2 regions of the Amycolatopsis sp. NPDC005961 genome follow, and region 2 is predicted to be linked to the other one. Evidence: riboswitches for the same ligand, from Rfam matches in the RefSeq annotation. Region 2 holds a riboswitch; the other holds the start of a gene.
The links. Region 2 has a riboswitch for glycine ahead of gcvP (aminomethyl-transferring glycine dehydrogenase). Riboswitches for the same ligand answer to the same signal wherever they lie in the genome.

Region 1 (7,850 bases), on a different contig from region 2:
TCGACCTGCTCGCGCCGCACCTGGCCCAGGCGCTGGCCCGCGAGGAACGACCGCCGGTCCACCCGGTCGACGCGGCGGCCACGGAACTGCTGACCGCCCGCGAACGGCAGGTGGCGGAAGCCGTGACCCGCGCCGCCTGCGACCGTGAGATCGCCCGCCGCCTCGGCATCAGCCCGCGGACGGTCCAGAAGCACCTGCAGCAGATCTACCGCAAACTCGACCTCACCAGCCGCACCGAGCTGCTGGTCCGGCTGTCCGGCGCCAGCTAGTGAGCGCTAGGCGAACGCCTCCGGCGGTGGGCAGGAGCAGACCAGGGTGCGGTCGCCCGCCGCGCCGTCGATGCGCCGGACGGGCGGCCAGACCTTCGCCGCGCCCGGACCCGCCGGGAACACCGCGACCTCCCGGCTGTACGGCCGGTCCCACTCGCCCGCGACACAGCGCGCCGTGTGCGGGGCCTGCCGCAGCGGCGACTCGTCCAAGGTCCACTCCCCCGCGGCGACGCGGTCGATCTCCGCGCGGATCGCGATCATCGCCGCGCAGAAGCGGTCCAGCTCGGCCAGGTCCTCGCTCTCGGTCGGCTCCACCATCAGCGTGCCCGCGACCGGGAACGACATCGTCGGCGCGTGGAGGCCGTAGTCCGCCAGCCGTTTCGCGACGTCGTCGACCGTCACGCCGGTCGCCTTGGTCAGCGGCCGCAGGTCGAGGACGCACTCGTGGGCGACCAGCCCCTCGTGTCCCGCGTACAGCACCGGGTAGTGCTCCCCGAGCCTCTTCGCGACGTAGTTGGCGTTGGCCACCGCGACGAGCGTCGCCCGGCGCAGGCCGGCCGCGCCCATCATCCGGACGTACGCCCACGAGATCGGCAGGATCGACGCGCTCCCCCACGGCGCCGCGCTCACCGGCCCGACCCCGGTCACCGGGCCGGCCGCCGGCTGCAGCGGGTGGTTCGGCAGGAACGGCGCCAGGTGCGCGCGGACCCCGATCGGCCCGACGCCGGGTCCGCCACCGCCGTGCGGGATGCAGAACGTCTTGTGCAGGTTGAGGTGCGAGACGTCGGCGCCGAACCGGCCGTACTGCGCCACGCCGATCAGGGCGTTGAGGTTGGCGCCGTCGACGTACACCTGCCCGCCCGCGTCGTGCACCAGCGCGCACACCTCGCCGACGGTGTCCTCGTAGACCCCGTGGGTCGACGGGTAGGTGATCATGATCGCGGCCAGGTCGCCGCGATGATCGTCCACAGTGGACCGCAGGTGCGCGAGATCGATGTTCCCGGCGTCGTCGCACCGGACGACGACCACCCGCAGGCCGGCCATGACGGCGCTCGCCGCGTTCGTGCCGTGGGCGCTCGCCGGGATCAGGCAGACGTCGCGCTCGCCCTCGCCGCGCGCACGGTGGTAGGCGCGGATGGCCAGCAGCCCGGCGAACTCGCCCTGGCTGCCCGCGTTCGGTTGCAGGGAAACCGTGTCGTAGCCGTTGATCCGCGCGAGCCACGCGCCGAGGTCGGCGATCACTTCCAGGAGCCCGGCGGCGTCTTCGGCGGGCGCGAACGGGTGCAGCCCGGCGAACTCCGGCCAGCTGATCGGCTCCATCTCGGCGGTGGCGTTGAGCTTCATGGTGCACGAGCCGAGCGGGATCATGCTGCGGTCCAGCGCGACGTCCTTGTCCGCCAGCTGCCGCAGGTAGCGCAGCAGCGCGGTTTCCGAGCGATGGGCGTGGAAGACCGGGTGCGTGAGGAACTCCGTCGTGCGCCGCAGTGGCGCCGGGAGGGCGTCCGCCGTGTCGGCGTCGAGACCATCCACATCGGACACCGAGACGCCGAACGCCTTCCACACGCACGAAAGCCGTTCGCGGGTGGTCGTTTCGTCGCAGGCGACGCCGACGTGGTCGTCGTCGACGAGCCGCAGGTTCACGCCGAGGTCGCGAGCCGCCGCGACGACAGTGTGCGCGCGCCCGGGCACCGCCGCGACGACCGTGTCGAAGAATTCGCCGTGCACGACCTCGACGCCGCCTTCGCAGAGACCGGCGGCGAGCACGGTGGCCATCCGGTGGGCACGCAGCGCGATCCCGCGCAGCCCCTCGGGCCCGTGGTGCACCGCGTACATCGACGCCATCACCGCCAGCAGGACCTGCGCGGTGCAGATGTTCGACGTCGCCTTCTCGCGGCGGATGTGCTGCTCGCGGGTCTGGAGGGCGAGCCGGTACGCGGGCGCGCCGTCGGCGTCCTTCGCGACGCCGACGAGCCGGCCGGGCAGCTGCCGCTCCAGGCCTTTCCGGACGGCGAGGTAGGCGGCGTGCGGACCGCCGAAGCCGAGCGGGACGCCGAACCGCTGGGTGGATCCGACGGCGACGTCGGCACCCAGCTCCCCCGGCGACCGCAGCAGCGTCAGGGCGAGGGGGTCGGCGGCGACGATGACCGCGGCGCCGGCTTTCTTGGCGTCGGCGATCGCGAAGTCGAACTCGCGCACCGCGCCGGAAGCACCCGGGTAGGACAGCAGGACCCCGAAGAAGTCGCCGCCGAGGCCGAGGCCGGTCAGGCCCTGGGTGAGGTCTTCGACGACGAGTTCGATGCCGAGGGGTTCGGCGCGGGTCCGGAGGACGGCGAGGGTCTGCGGCAGGGTGTCCCGGTCGACGACGAACCGGGGTGACGCGGACTTCCCGGCCCGCCGCACCAGCGTCATGGCCTCGGCGGCCGCGGTGGCCTCGTCGAGCATGGAGGCGTTGGCGACGGGCAGCCCGGTGAGGTCGGCGACCATGGTCTGGAAGTTGAGCAGCGCCTCGAGCCGACCTTGCGAAATCTCGGGCTGGTAAGGCGTATAGGCGGTGTACCAGGCGGGATTCTCGAGCACGTTCCGCCGGATGACGGGCGGAGTGACGGTGTCGTGGTACCCGAGCCCGATCATCTGCACCATCGGCCGATTCCGCGCGGCAAGCGCCCGCAGCTCGGCAAGCGCCTGAGCCTCACTGGCAGCGGGCGGCAGCTCGAGCGGCTGAGCAGAGGAGCGAAGCGACTCGGGAACAGCACGCTCGGAGAGCTCATCAAGAGAAGCGACGCCAATGACGTCAAGGATCCGGCGAAGCTCGCCGGGCCCAGGCCCGATGTGCCGCTCGGCAAAAGGAACACCCTGCTCGAGCGAGGCAAGCGACAGGTCCAAGGTGGCCTCCTCCGAACGGCGGTGTCGCACGACCCGACTGTAAACGCGAAGGTAACCACCGCGGGGGTCCGGGGGCGGAGCCCGCCGGGCGGGGTGTGGGGGTTGCACCCCCACAAGACACTCCGGAGCGAGCCGGGTGAGCGCGCAGCGCGAGCGCAGCTCACCCGCGAGCGCGGATCCTCCCCACTCTGTCCGTACCCCGAGGGGCGCCTGAGAGTTTCACCCGAGGTTGAGCCGGGCTTGCACCGTCGGCGGGGCCACCAGGTTGTGTCCTGACGACCCGCTTTCCAGAGGCGTCTAGTCCGCGCGGTCCGGGGTGCCTGAGAGGTTCCGGGGAGGACTTGCTCCTTCGGCGCCGAGCTCGTGGTGTGGCTCGGACTCTCCCGCGCGGATTCGTCGACCGCAGGGAGGATCTTACTCGCCTCCCCGCGGCGATGATCACCCGGTCTTGCGGGCGTTGCGGCGCTGGGTCAGCTCGTCCGGCTCGTGGGTTTCGACGACGCCGCCGTCGGCGCGTTCGGCCGGGAACTCGTGGATGGTGCCGCTGATCTCCTGCATGGCGCCGCTGACCGCGATGCCGAAGACGCCTTGGCCGCCTTGGAGCAGATCGACGATCTCCTCGGGCGAGGTGCATTCGTAGACGGTGGTGCCGTCGGAGAACAGGGTGACGCGGGCGAGGTCGCGGACTCCGCGGAGGCGCAGGTGGTCGACGGCGACCCGGATGTTGTGCAGGGAGACGCCGGTGTCCAGCAGCCGCTTGACGACCTTGAGGACCAGGATGTCCTTGAACGAGTACAGCCGCTGCGAGCCGGAACCGTGCGCCGTGCGGATGCTGGGTGCGACCAGCTTCGTCCGGGCCCAGTAGTCCAGCTGGCGGTAGGTGATCCCGGCGATCTGGCACGCAGCCGGGCCGCGGTATCCCACCAGCTCGTCCGGCAGCGAGTTGTCGGGGAACAGCTCACCCTGCTCGCCAGCCGCGACACCAACAGGCTGCTTCTCGGAACCAGCCTCGACCACGCAAGCCTCCCCTCGCCCGACCTGACGGCCGGCGAATGACAGCCGGACGGTCCCAGGAGTGGGACCCGCCGGAGATCAATTGCCACGGTCCGGCCCCAGACCGTGAATCACACCGTGGCGATTTACCTCCTTCGACGGTAAGCGCCAGGAGAACACCGGTCAACGCGACGCGCGGCAAGCCTCAACGGTCGGATGAGCCTTTGCACCGTTCGCCGTACCCCGGAGGTGGTGGTTCAAACCTCTTGCGGCGTTTTACTCAACCGAGTACATTTTTACTCATGCAAGTAAACACCGACCTCATGGCCGAACTGGGCCTCAGCGTGACGGAGGCGGCGCGCCGCGCCCAGATCATCGGCGCGACCATCGGCGTGATCGCCGACCTCGGCTACCGGAAAGCCACGTTCGCCAAGATCAAGGAACGCGCCGGGCTCAGCAGCACCCGGATGATCTCGTACCACTTCACGAACAAGGCCGGCCTGATGCAGTCCGTGCTGAGCACGGTGGTCGAGACGAAGAACGAGTTCCTGAAGGAGCGCACCGGCGGCGCGCTGGACCCGGCGGACCGGCCCGGTTACCTGCGGGCCCACATCGAGACGTCGATCGCGTTCCTGCGCGCGTACCCCCAGTGCGTCCGGGTCCTGACCGAGCTGGCGGCCAACGCCGACGACGCCGACGGCTGGGTGATGACGAAGGTCCTGGTCGACGACATGCGGGTGCACGGGCTGGCCCGCCAGCTCAAGCAGGGTCAGGCGGAGGGGGTGTTCGGCGACTTCACGCCGGAGGTGATGGCGATGTCCATCGCGCAGGCGATCGACGGGGTGGCCGCGGCCCACGCGGCGGACCCGTCGCTCGATCTGGAGAAGTACGCCCGCGAGGTCGCGGACGCGTTCGTCAAAGCGACGGCGCCTTGAGGGCCCGGTCGAGCCGCTCTTCGATGCGGGCCTTCGGGAACGCGCCGACGATCGTCTCGACCGGCTCGCCGCCCGAGAACAGGATCATCGTGGGCAGGGACATGACCTGGTAGGAGCGCATGGTCTCCGGGTTCTCGTCCGCGTTGATCTTGCGGACGGCGAGCTTCCCGGCCCGCTCGCCGGCCAGCTGCGCGAGCACCGGGCCGACCATCCGGCACGGCCCGCACCAGGTGGCCCAGAACTCGACCAGCACCGGGACGTCGCTGCCGAGCACTTCGGGGAACGTGGCGTCGGTGACTTCGGTGACCGTGGCGTTTTCGGACATGGCGGGCTCCTTCACGGGCGCGGGGAATCGGGCACGACACACGGATCGGGCGCCTGCCGGGCCAGGGCGGTGGCGAGCTTCCCGGCCAGTTCGGCGCGGATGCCGCCGAGGCGGGCCAGCAAGGCGTCGGCTTCTTCGAGCTTGCGGCGGTAGACCTCGATCGACGTCAGGCAGGAGTCGCCGGTCTCGTGACCGCTGCGGAGGCAGTCGACGAAGGGGCGGGTCTCGTCGAGGGTCAGGCCGATCGTCTGCAGGGTCTGGATCTCCCGGACCAGCTGCAGGTCGTCCTCGTCGTACTCGCGGTAGCCGTTCGCCGAGCGACGGGCCGCCAGCAGGCCCTGGGCCTCGTAAAAACGAAGCGCACGGGTGGTGACACCCGTGCGCCGCGCAAGCTCTCCGATCCGCATACCCCGACGCTAGACGTTGACGTCCGCGTCAAGGCAAGTCCTACGTGTCGGCTCCCCGGAAGTCCTCGGGCGACACGGAGTCGAGGAACTCGCGGAACTTCTCGACCTCGTCCTCCTGCTCGTCCGGGATGATCAGGCCCGCCTCTTCCAGCACCGCGTCCACGGCGTGGATGGGGACACCGATCCGCAGGGCCAGCGCGACCGAGTCGCTCGGCCGGGCGGAGACCCGGATGTCGCCGTCGAAGACGAGCTCCGCGAAGAACGTGCCTTCCTTGAGGTCGGTGATGACGACCTGCTCGAGCTCCCGGCCGAGCGCCCCGATGACCTCTTTCAGCAGGTCATGCGTGAGCGGACGGGCCGGCCGGACTCCCTGTTGCTCCAAGGCGATGGCGGTCGCTTCGACCGAGCCGATCCAGATCGGCAGGTACCGTTCACCCTCGGTCTCCCGCAGCAGCAAGATCGGCTGATTCGCGGGCAGCTCGACCCGCACACCGACGACGCGCATCTCGCTCATCGGGCTTCGCCTCCCTCTCGTGCACACGGGCCCAGACGCTGGAACGGCCCGGCGCCAACACTGCCGACGCTACCCGTCATCCCTGCGCTGTGCTCGCTGTCGAGACTATCTCGGTTCGCCTGCCGCAAACCCTTGCCTTCACGGTACGGCATGCGGTGCCGAACATTCAGTCATTGACATGGGGCCGCAAAGAGGATCTCAGCGGCCCGTCGGGGATCAACACCCCGCGACGCCGCGGATTCCCGCCTTGACGAGGAGCGTGTGGAGGGTCACGGACAGTGCCGCGAGCTCTCGCACGACCTCGTCGGCCCTCGACTTGGCTTCCGGGTCACGGTGCCGATACACCGGGGTCACGATCTGCTCCAGCAACCCGACCTCGCGGTCGGCCGCGGCGCGGAAGGCACGCAGATGTCTCGGCTCGATACCGAATTCGGTCATCGCCTTCACCGTCCGCGCGACGAGCACCGCGTCCGGGTCGAAGAACCCGGCGGGACCGGGCCGGACCAGGCCGTACTGCTGCAGCTCGGTCAGCGCGGCCGCGTCGATGCCGGCCTGCTCCAGGAGCTCCTCCTGGGTCAGGCGCAGCTCCTTGCCGGTGGCGAAGTCCGCCGCCTCCGGCAGGCCGACGTTCTCCGCCGGGGCGTCGATCGGCACCAGCCGGCGCGGCGGGCGGGGCAGGGCCGCGACGGGCCCGGCACCCGAGTCCATCGCGTCCAGCTGCTCCTTGATGACCTTCAACGGGAGGTAGTGGTCCCGCTGGGCGGCCAGGACGAACCGCAGGCGCTCCACGTCCGCCACGGCGAACTGCCGGTACCCCGAAGCCGTCCGGCCCGGCTGGACCAGGCCTTCCGCTTCGAGGAACCGGATCTTGGAGATGGTGACATCGGGGAAGTCCTGGCGCAGCTGCGCCAGAACGGCCCCGATGCTCAGTCCGTGGTTCTGTGGCCGCCCGGCCGCCGTCACTGCGCCCCCTGGCCCCCGTGACCCGGGCCGGTCAGGAAGACCAGGCGGAACTTCCCGATCTGCACCTCGTCGCCCCCCGCGAGGACGGCCTGGTCGACCGGCTCGCGGTTGACGTAGGTGCCGTTGAGGCTGCCGACGTCGATGACGACGAACTCGCCGCCCTCACGCCGGAACTCGGCGTGCCGGCGGGAGACCGTGACGTCGTCCAGGAAGATGTCGCTGTCCGGGTGCCGACCGGCGCTGGTGGTGTCGCGGTCGAGCAGGAACCGCGAACCCGCGTTGGGCCCGCGCTTCACGACCAGCAGCGCCGACCCCGCCGGCAGCGCGTCGACACCCTGGACCGGCGCCTCCGCGGCGGGGGCGGGCTCGTGGCCTTCGACTTCGGCCAGGAAGTCGGCCCGGAAGACAGAGGTCCGCTCCGGAGACTGCTCCGGGGGAACGCCGCCGGGCCCGTCGTTCGTGCTCACCTGAGCTCTCCTCCACACATGCTGTGTTGCCTAGTACTCAAGAACGTGTAGCTGCCAACGTACCGTGCCTGATCGATTCTCCGAGCCCCGGCTC
Region 2 (7,850 bases):
CTCTTCGAGGGCCGCGCGGCCGACGAAGTCGCCAGGCTTCTCGAACTTGACGACGCGCCCGAGCCCGGCCTCGAACGGGCTCTGGTCGAGCGTGAGTTCGTTGCCGTACAACGGCATCCCGGCTTCGAGCCGCAGCGTGTCGCGGCAGGCCAGCCCGGCCGGGACGAGCCCGTGCGGCTCGCCCGCGTCCATGAGCAGACGCCAGACCGCCGGCGCCTCGTCGGCGTTCACGAACAGTTCGAAGCCGTCCTCGCCGGTGTAGCCGGTGCGGGCGAGCAGGACGTCGTGGCCCTTCACGACCGCCGGGACGCTGGCGTAGTACTTCAGCGCGTCGAGGTCGGCGTCGGTGACCGACCCCAGGATCGTCGCGGCGTTCGGGCCCTGGACGGCGATCAGCGCGGTCGTCTCGCTGCGGTCGTCGACCACCGCGTCGAAGCCCGCGACCCGCTCGGCCAGCGCGTCGGCGACGACCTTGGCGTTGCCCGCGTTCGCGACGACGAGGTAGTGCTCGTCTTCCAACCGGTAGACGACCAGGTCGTCGAGGACGCCGCCGGAAGCGTCGCAGATCATCGTGTACCGCGCCCGGCCCGGCTTGACCCCGGTGAGGTTGCCGACCAGCGCGAAGTCCAGGACGTCGGCCGCCTGCTTGCCCGTGACGTGGATTTCGGCCATGTGCGAGAGGTCGAACAGGCCGGCCGCCTCACGGACCGCCTTGTGCTCGGCCAGCTCGCTGGCGTAGCGGACCGGCATGGACCAGCCGGCGAAGTCGGTGAACAGCGCGCCGAGTCCCTTGTGGACTCCGTGCAGGGAGGTCTCTTTCGACACTGGAGCTCAGCCTTCGTAAGCGTTGAGGGGCGGGCAGGAGCACACGAGGTTACGGTCGCCGCGGGCGCCGTCGATGCGCCGCACCGGCGACCAGTACTTGTTCTTGCGGGAAACACCCGCCGGGTACACGGCCAGCTCGCGGTCGTAGGGCTTGTCCCACTCGCCGACCAGCGTCTCCGCGGTGTGCGGCGCGCCCCGCAGCGGCGACTCCTCGGCGCTCCAGCGACCGGCAGCCACCTCGTCGATCTCGGCGCGGATGGCGATCATCGCGGCGATGAACCGGTCGATCTCGCCCAGGTCCTCGGACTCGGTCGGCTCGACCATCAGCGTGCCCGCGACCGGGAACGACATCGTCGGCGCGTGGAAGCCGTAGTCGATGAGCCGCTTCGCGACATCGTCGACCGTCACGCCGGTCTCCTTGGTGATCTGCCGCAGGTCGAGGATGCACTCGTGGGCGACCAGGCCGTCCTGGCCGGTGTAGAGCACCGGGTAGTGCGGGGCCAGGCGCGAGGCGACGTAGTTCGCGGCGAGCACCGCGACCTTGGTGGCGGCGGTCAGGCCGGGCGCGCCCATCATCCGGACGTAGGCCCAGGAGATCGGCAGGATCGACGCCGAGCCGTACGGGGCGCCGCTGATCGGGCCGACGCCGGTCGCCGGGCCGGCCTGGTCCAGCAGCGGGTGGTTCGGCAGGTACGGCGCGAGGTGCGCGCGCACCGCCACCGGGCCGACGCCCGGGCCGCCACCACCGTGCGGGATGCAGAAGGTCTTGTGCAGGTTCAGGTGCGAGACGTCGCCGCCGAACTCGCCCGGCTTGGCCAGGCCCAGCAGGGCATTGAGGTTCGCGCCGTCGACGTACACCTGGCCGCCGCCGTCGTGGACGATCTTCGAAAGCTCGTCGATGTCGTGCTCGTACACGCCGTGCGTGGACGGGTAGGTGACCATGATCGCCGCCAGGGTGTCGCGGTGGGTGTCCACCTTGGACCGCAGGTCGGCGAGGTCGACGTTGCCCTCGTCGGTGCACTTGACGACGACCACGCGCATCCCGGCGAGCACCGCGGACGCGGCGTTGGTGCCGTGCGCGGACGACGGGATCAGGCAGACGTCGCGAGCCTCGTCGCCGTTCGCGCGGTGGTACGCGCGGATCGCGAGGAGCCCGGCCAGCTCGCCCTGGCTGCCCGCGTTCGGCTGCAGCGACACCTTGTCGTAGCCGGTGACCTCGGCCAGCCAGTCGGCCAGCTGCCCCACGAGCGTGTGGTAGCCGGCGGCGTCCTCGGCCGGGGCGAACGGGTGGATGCCGGCGAACTCGCGCCAGCTGATCGGCTCCATCTCGGTGGTGGCGTTGAGCTTCATCGTGCAGGAGCCGAGCGGGATCATGCCGCGGTCGAGCGCGTAGTCCAGGTCGGACAGCTTGCGCAGGTAGCGCAGCATCGCCGTCTCGGAGCGGTGGGTGCCGAAGACCTCGTGGCCCATGAAGCCGCTCTCGCGGGCGAGGCCGTTCGGCAGCGCGACGCCGTCGTCGACCTCGGCCTCGATCTTGAACGCGCCCAGCACCTTGGCGGTGATCGCGGGGGTGCTGACCTCGTCGAACGCGACGCGGACGTGGTCGGCGTCGACGTGGCCGAGGTTGATCCCGGCTTCGCGGGCGGCCGCGTGGATCTCGGCGGCCCGGCCGGGAACGTGCGCGACGACGGTGTCGAAGAAGGACTCGTGCACGACCTCGACACCGGCCTGACGCAGGGCGCCGGCGAAGCCCGCGGCGAGGCCGTGGACGCGCCGGGCGATCTTCTTCAGGCCGTCGGGGCCGTGGTAGACCGCGTACATCGCGGCCAGCACGGCGGGCAGGACCTGCGCGGTGCAGATGTTGGACGTCGCCTTCTCGCGGCGGATGTGCTGCTCACGCGTCTGCAGCGCGAGCCGGTAGGCCGGGTTGCCGTCGGCGTCGACCGAGACACCGACCAGGCGCCCGGGCAGCGAGCGCTCGAGCCCGGAGCGCACCGACATGAACCCGGCGTGCGGACCGCCGTAGCCGAGCGGGACGCCGAAGCGCTGCGTCGAACCCGCCGCGACGTCGGCGCCGAACTCGCCGGGCGCGGTGACCAGCGTCAGCGAGAGCAGGTCGGCGGCGACGGTGAACAACGCGCCCGCGGCCTTCGCCGACTCGGAAATCGCGTGGTAGAAGCCGCGGCCACGCAGCACGCCGGACGCGCCCGGGTACTGGACGACGACGCCGAAGAAGTCGTCCGGCAGGCCGGTCAGCAGGTCGCGGACCTCGACCTCGATGCCCAGCGCTTCGACGCGGGTCCGCACGACGGCGATGGTCTGCGGCAGGCACTCGGCGTCGAGGACGACCTTGTTCGACTCGGACTTCGACGCGCGGCGCATCAGCGTGACGGCTTCGGCGACGGCGGTCGACTCGTCGAGCAGCGAGGCGTTCGCGGTGGCCAGGCCGGTCAGGTCGGCGACCATCGTCTGGAAGTTGAGCAGCGCTTCGAGGCGGCCCTGGGAGATCTCCGGCTGGTAGGGCGTGTACGCGGTGTACCAGGCCGGGTTCTCGAGGACGTTGCGGCGGATCACGCCGGGGGTGACGGTGTCGGAGTAGCCCAGGCCGATCATCTGCGTCATCGGCCGGTTGCGGGCGGCGAGGGCGCGCAGCTCCGCGGTGGCCTCCTCTTCGGACGCGGCCGGCGGGAGGACCAGGTCATGGGTGGCGCGAATAGCGGTCGGCACGGCCGCGCCGACGAGGGCGTCCAGGCTGCCGTAGCCGCACTCGGCCAGCATCTTCGCGCGTTCGGCCTCGGACGGGCCGATGTGGCGGGCGTCGAACTGCGTGGAAGTGATGGGGAGCTCCTCGGGCCTGGGCACACAACGGTGCGCTGGGAACTCCCCCTCTGTCATGGCACCTGAGAGTTTCACCGTGCGGGACACGGCTTTCACCTTGGGTGAGGCGCGGGTGCGCCTGCTTTCCAGAGTGGCCTCGCACGAAGCGGTAACAGGTACCTGAGAGATTCTGGGGAGTTTGCTCCTTCGGTGCCCCACTGACTTCGTGGAGGCTCTCCCGCCCCGGCTCTACGGCCCGATCTGCAGTTGTGACGGTCACGGTACCTGCCGGGTTCGAGGTCCGTCTACTTCACCCGGGCAACGCCACATCACCCTTCGAGCGCGGCTCGATCCGCGACGCGCCGCACGACGCCCCCGGCCAGCGCCGGTGGCCGGCGCACCCGGCCCGAGGGCAGGACCAGGCGTTTCAGCGGGCCGCCCACCGGCACCGGCGGGTGCCCGGCGCCCAGCAGCACCTGCTCGACGATCTGCTCGGCGAACCAGGCCACCGAGTCGTTGAGCCGGTCCAGCGAGGGGCGGTCGCCGTCGAAGACGTCCTCGTCGGCGAGCGTGACCTCGAAGTACGCGCAGCCCGGCGGGACCGAGATCGCTTCCTCGATCGCCCGCGCGCCCGCCAGCGGGTCCGCGAACCCCGCTTCGAGCAGCGGCTCGCGGTAGATCCGCGCGGCCCGCTCGCGCATGCGGGGGCCGTAGCGGACCACGACCGGGAGCCGTCCGGTCAGGTCCGGCACGCCCAGGCCGTGCAGCAGCATGATCGGCGGCACCGAGTGCACCAGCCGCGGCGCGGGCTCGGCCAGCTCGCGGGCGGTGATCCGGACGCGGTCGGCCATCGCGTCCGGGAGGCCGAAGTAGCGGAAGTCGACGTTGCCGAACCCGAGGCCGTCGGCGACCAGCGACGCGAGCAGCTCGCCGTACCCCCAGATCGGCGACAGCACGACGACCGGCGGCGCGGCGACGACCGGCGACGGCACGGGCGGACGCGTCGCCTCCTGTTCGGGCACCTGGATCACCAGCCGCGGCGGCTCGTGCCAGTCGTGCACCTCGGCGACCCGCCAGTACAGCCCGAGTGGCCGCCACAGCTCGCCGAGGACGTCGTGCTCGAGGATCCGGCGCACCTCGGCGTCGTCATGGGGGAAGCCCGGCGGCGGCACGATCCCGACGTAGTGGTGGTAGGTGACGCGGACCTCGTCGCCGCGGGTCGCGGAGCGGATCCGCATCTCCCAGTCGACCGGCGACGCGGCGATGAGGTTGGCCACCTGCGTGCCGGGCGAGGAGTAGACGAGCGCGGTGGCCTGCCGGAGGAACTGCCCGGCCTGGTCGATGCCCTCCCGCAGTGCTTTCGCGGCCTGCGCGACGTGCACCGGGCTGGCCAGGCTGTCGGGCAGCACCCCGGCGACGCGCAGCAGCTCGGCCTCCCCGAGGCCGGTGACCTCGGCGAGCTGGGCCCAGTGGTCGAAGACGGTCACCTTCGGCGCGTGCCGGTGTTCGATCCAGCTCCGCAACGTCGACGTCGGAACGCCGATCCGGCGCGCGGCCTCGTCCAGGGACAGGCCCCGCGAGCGGATGCCGGTCCGGACCGCTTCCGCCCACTCGTCGGCGCGCCAGTGCGTCACCTCACAAAGCTAACGAAACCCGCTAGCTTTGCGCAGGGACGAATCGCCCACCCGGCGTCGACGCTGGTCACCATGACCACCACCGTCGTCGTCCTGACCCTGATCGTCGGCGTGCTGACCTTCGCCGCCGGCGCCTTCCTCGCCTCCGAGATCGCCGTCCGCGTGCTGCGGCGCCGCGAAAAGCTCGTCTCCGAAGAGCGCCGGAAGCTCAACGCCGCCTGGAACTACCTCCGGGAGGTCTACGGCGTCAAGAAACCGACGTCACGCCGTTAGAGCGGGGTGACGTACGCGCCGGAGATGCCGCCGTCGACCAGGAACTGGGACGCCGTGATGAAGCTGGCGTCGTCGCTGGCCAGGAACGCCACCGCCGCCGCGATCTCCGACGGCTCGGCGAACCGGCCGACCGGCACGTGGACCAGCCGTCGGGCCGCGCGTTCCGGGTCCTTCGCGAACAGCTCCTTGAGCAGCGGCGTGTTCACCGGTCCCGGGCACAGCGCGTTGACGCGGATGTTCTCCCGCGCGAACTGGATGCCCAGCTCACGGCTCATCGCGAGCACCCCGCCCTTGGACGCGGTGTAGGAGATCTGCGACGTCGCCGCGCCCATCACCGCGACGAACGACGCCGTGTTGATGATCGACCCGCGACCCTGGCGCTGCATGTGCGGCAGGACGGCCTTGCAGCAGTAGTACACCGACGTCAGGTTGACGCGCTGCACCCGCTCCCACGCCTCGATGCCCGTGGTCAGGATGGAGTCGTCCTCGGGCGGTGAAATCCCCGCGTTGTTGAACGCGACGTCGACCGAGCCGAACTGCTCGACCGTGCTGTGGAACAGGTTCTCGACCTGCTCGGCGTCGGTGACGTCGGTCTGGATGAACGCGCCGCCGACCTCGTCCGCGGCCGCCTTGCCTTCGGCCGGCGTCAGGTCCCCGATGACGACCTTCGCGCCTTCGCTCGCCAGACGGCGCGCCGAGGCGAGCCCGATGCCGCTCGCGCCGCCGGTGATCACCGCGACGCGGCCTTCGAAACGCTGGACCATTACTCCTCCGTGCTCAGAAAGACGTTCTTGGTTTCGGTGAACGCCGCCGCGGCGTCGGGGCCCAGCTCGCGGCCGAGGCCGGACTGCTTGAACCCGCCGAACGGCGTCCAGTAGCGCACCGAAGAGTGCGAGTTCACCGACAGGTTGCCGGCTTCGACACCGCGCGCCACCCGGAACGCGCGGCCGGCGTCGCGGGTCCAGATCGACCCGGACAGGCCGTACTCGGTCGCGTTGGCCATCCGGACCGCGTCGGCCTCTCCGTCGAACGGCACGACGGCGACGACCGGGCCGAAGACCTCGTCCGCCACGGCCGGGTACCGCAGGTCGGGCGGGGTGAGGACGGTCGGGGGGAACCAGTAGCCGGGGCCCGACGGCGCGCTGCCGCGGAACGCGACCGGCGCGTCGTCCGGCACGTAGGAGGCCACCTTTTCGCGGTGCGCGGCCGAGATCAGCGGGCCCATCTCGGTCTTCTCGTCGCCCGGGTCGCCGACGACGACGCCGTGCACCGCGGGTTCGAGCAGCTCCATGAACCGGTCGTACGCGCTCGCCTGCACCAGGATCAGCGACCGCGCGCAGCAGTCCTGGCCCGCGTTGTCGAAGACGCCGTAGGGCGCGGTCGCCGCGGCCTTCTCCAGGTCGGAGTCGGCGAAGACGATGTTCGCGTTCTTGCCGCCCAGCTCCAGCGTCACGCGCTTCACCTGCGCCGCGCAGCCGGCCATGATCTGCTTGCCGACCTCGGTCGAGCCGGTGAAGACGACCTTGCGCACGCCCGGGTGGTCCACGAACCGTTGCCCGACCACGGATCCCTTGCCCGGCAGCACCTGGAAGACGTCCTCCGGGATGCCCGCCTCGCGCGCCAGCTCGCCCAGCCGGACCGCGGTCAGCGGCGTCAGCTCGGCCGGCTTGAGGACGACGGTGTTGCCGGCCGCGAGCGCGGGCGCGAAGCCCCAGCCCGCGATCGGCATCGGGAAGTTCCACGGCACGATCACGCCGACCACGCCCAGTGGCTCCTGGAAGGTGACGTTGACGCCGCCCGGGACGGGGATCTGCTTGCCGATCAGGCGTTCCGGCGCCGCGGAATAGTAGGTGAGGACGTCACGGACGTTGCCCGCTTCCCAGCGGGCGTTGCCGATGGTGTGCCCGGAGTTCTCGACCTCGAGCCGCGCGAGGTTCTCGAGGTCGGCCTCGACGGCGTCGGCGAAGCGGCGCAGCAGCCGCGCGCGGTCGCCGGGGGTGACGTCGCGCCAGCCCGGGAACGCCGCCTGCGCGCGGGCGATCGCCGCGTCGGTCTCCTCGGCGCTGGTCAGCGGAATCGTCCGCACCACCTCCTCGGTGGCGGGGTTCAGGACGTCGAACGTGCTGGTCATGTCCTCTCCTTGCTCGCGTCGACGAGGGCGGCGAACAGCCGGACGTCGTCGCTGTCCTGCTCGGGGTGCCACTGGACGCCCAGGGTGAACTCACCGGGCACTTCGGCGGCTTCGATGGTTCCGTCGGCGGCCCAGCCGACCGGTTCGAGGCCGTCGCCGAGCCGGTCGAT

Region 1: another riboswitch for glycine. It lies ahead of gcvP (aminomethyl-transferring glycine dehydrogenase); the one in region 2 lies ahead of gcvP (aminomethyl-transferring glycine dehydrogenase).

What each region holds. Positions count from the first base shown of each region.
Region 1 is NZ_JBEXVF010000007.1:198,295-206,144, forward strand. It holds gene ABZ342_RS09300 (LuxR C-terminal-related transcriptional regulator) at 1-269, shown strand, start outside; gene gcvP (aminomethyl-transferring glycine dehydrogenase) at 276-3,152, opposite strand; glycine riboswitch at 3,450-3,548, opposite strand; gene ABZ342_RS09310 (MerR family transcriptional regulator) at 3,591-4,169, opposite strand; gene ABZ342_RS09315 (TetR/AcrR family transcriptional regulator) at 4,448-5,080, shown strand; gene trxA (thioredoxin) at 5,061-5,405, opposite strand; gene ABZ342_RS09325 (MerR family transcriptional regulator) at 5,417-5,812, opposite strand; gene ABZ342_RS09330 (bifunctional nuclease family protein) at 5,853-6,326, opposite strand; gene ABZ342_RS09335 (MerR family transcriptional regulator) at 6,543-7,289, opposite strand; gene garA (glycogen accumulation regulator GarA) at 7,286-7,756, opposite strand.
Region 2 is NZ_JBEXVF010000080.1:30,530-38,379, reverse strand. It holds gene gcvT (glycine cleavage system aminomethyltransferase GcvT) at 1-825, opposite strand, end outside; gene gcvP (aminomethyl-transferring glycine dehydrogenase) at 832-3,720, opposite strand; glycine riboswitch at 3,704-3,802, opposite strand; gene ABZ342_RS41965 (helix-turn-helix transcriptional regulator) at 3,972-5,276, opposite strand; gene ABZ342_RS41960 (hypothetical protein) at 5,349-5,549, shown strand; gene ABZ342_RS41955 (3-oxoacyl-ACP reductase) at 5,546-6,313, opposite strand; gene ABZ342_RS41950 (aldehyde dehydrogenase family protein) at 6,313-7,680, opposite strand; gene ABZ342_RS41945 (gamma-glutamyl-gamma-aminobutyrate hydrolase family protein) at 7,677-7,850, opposite strand, start outside.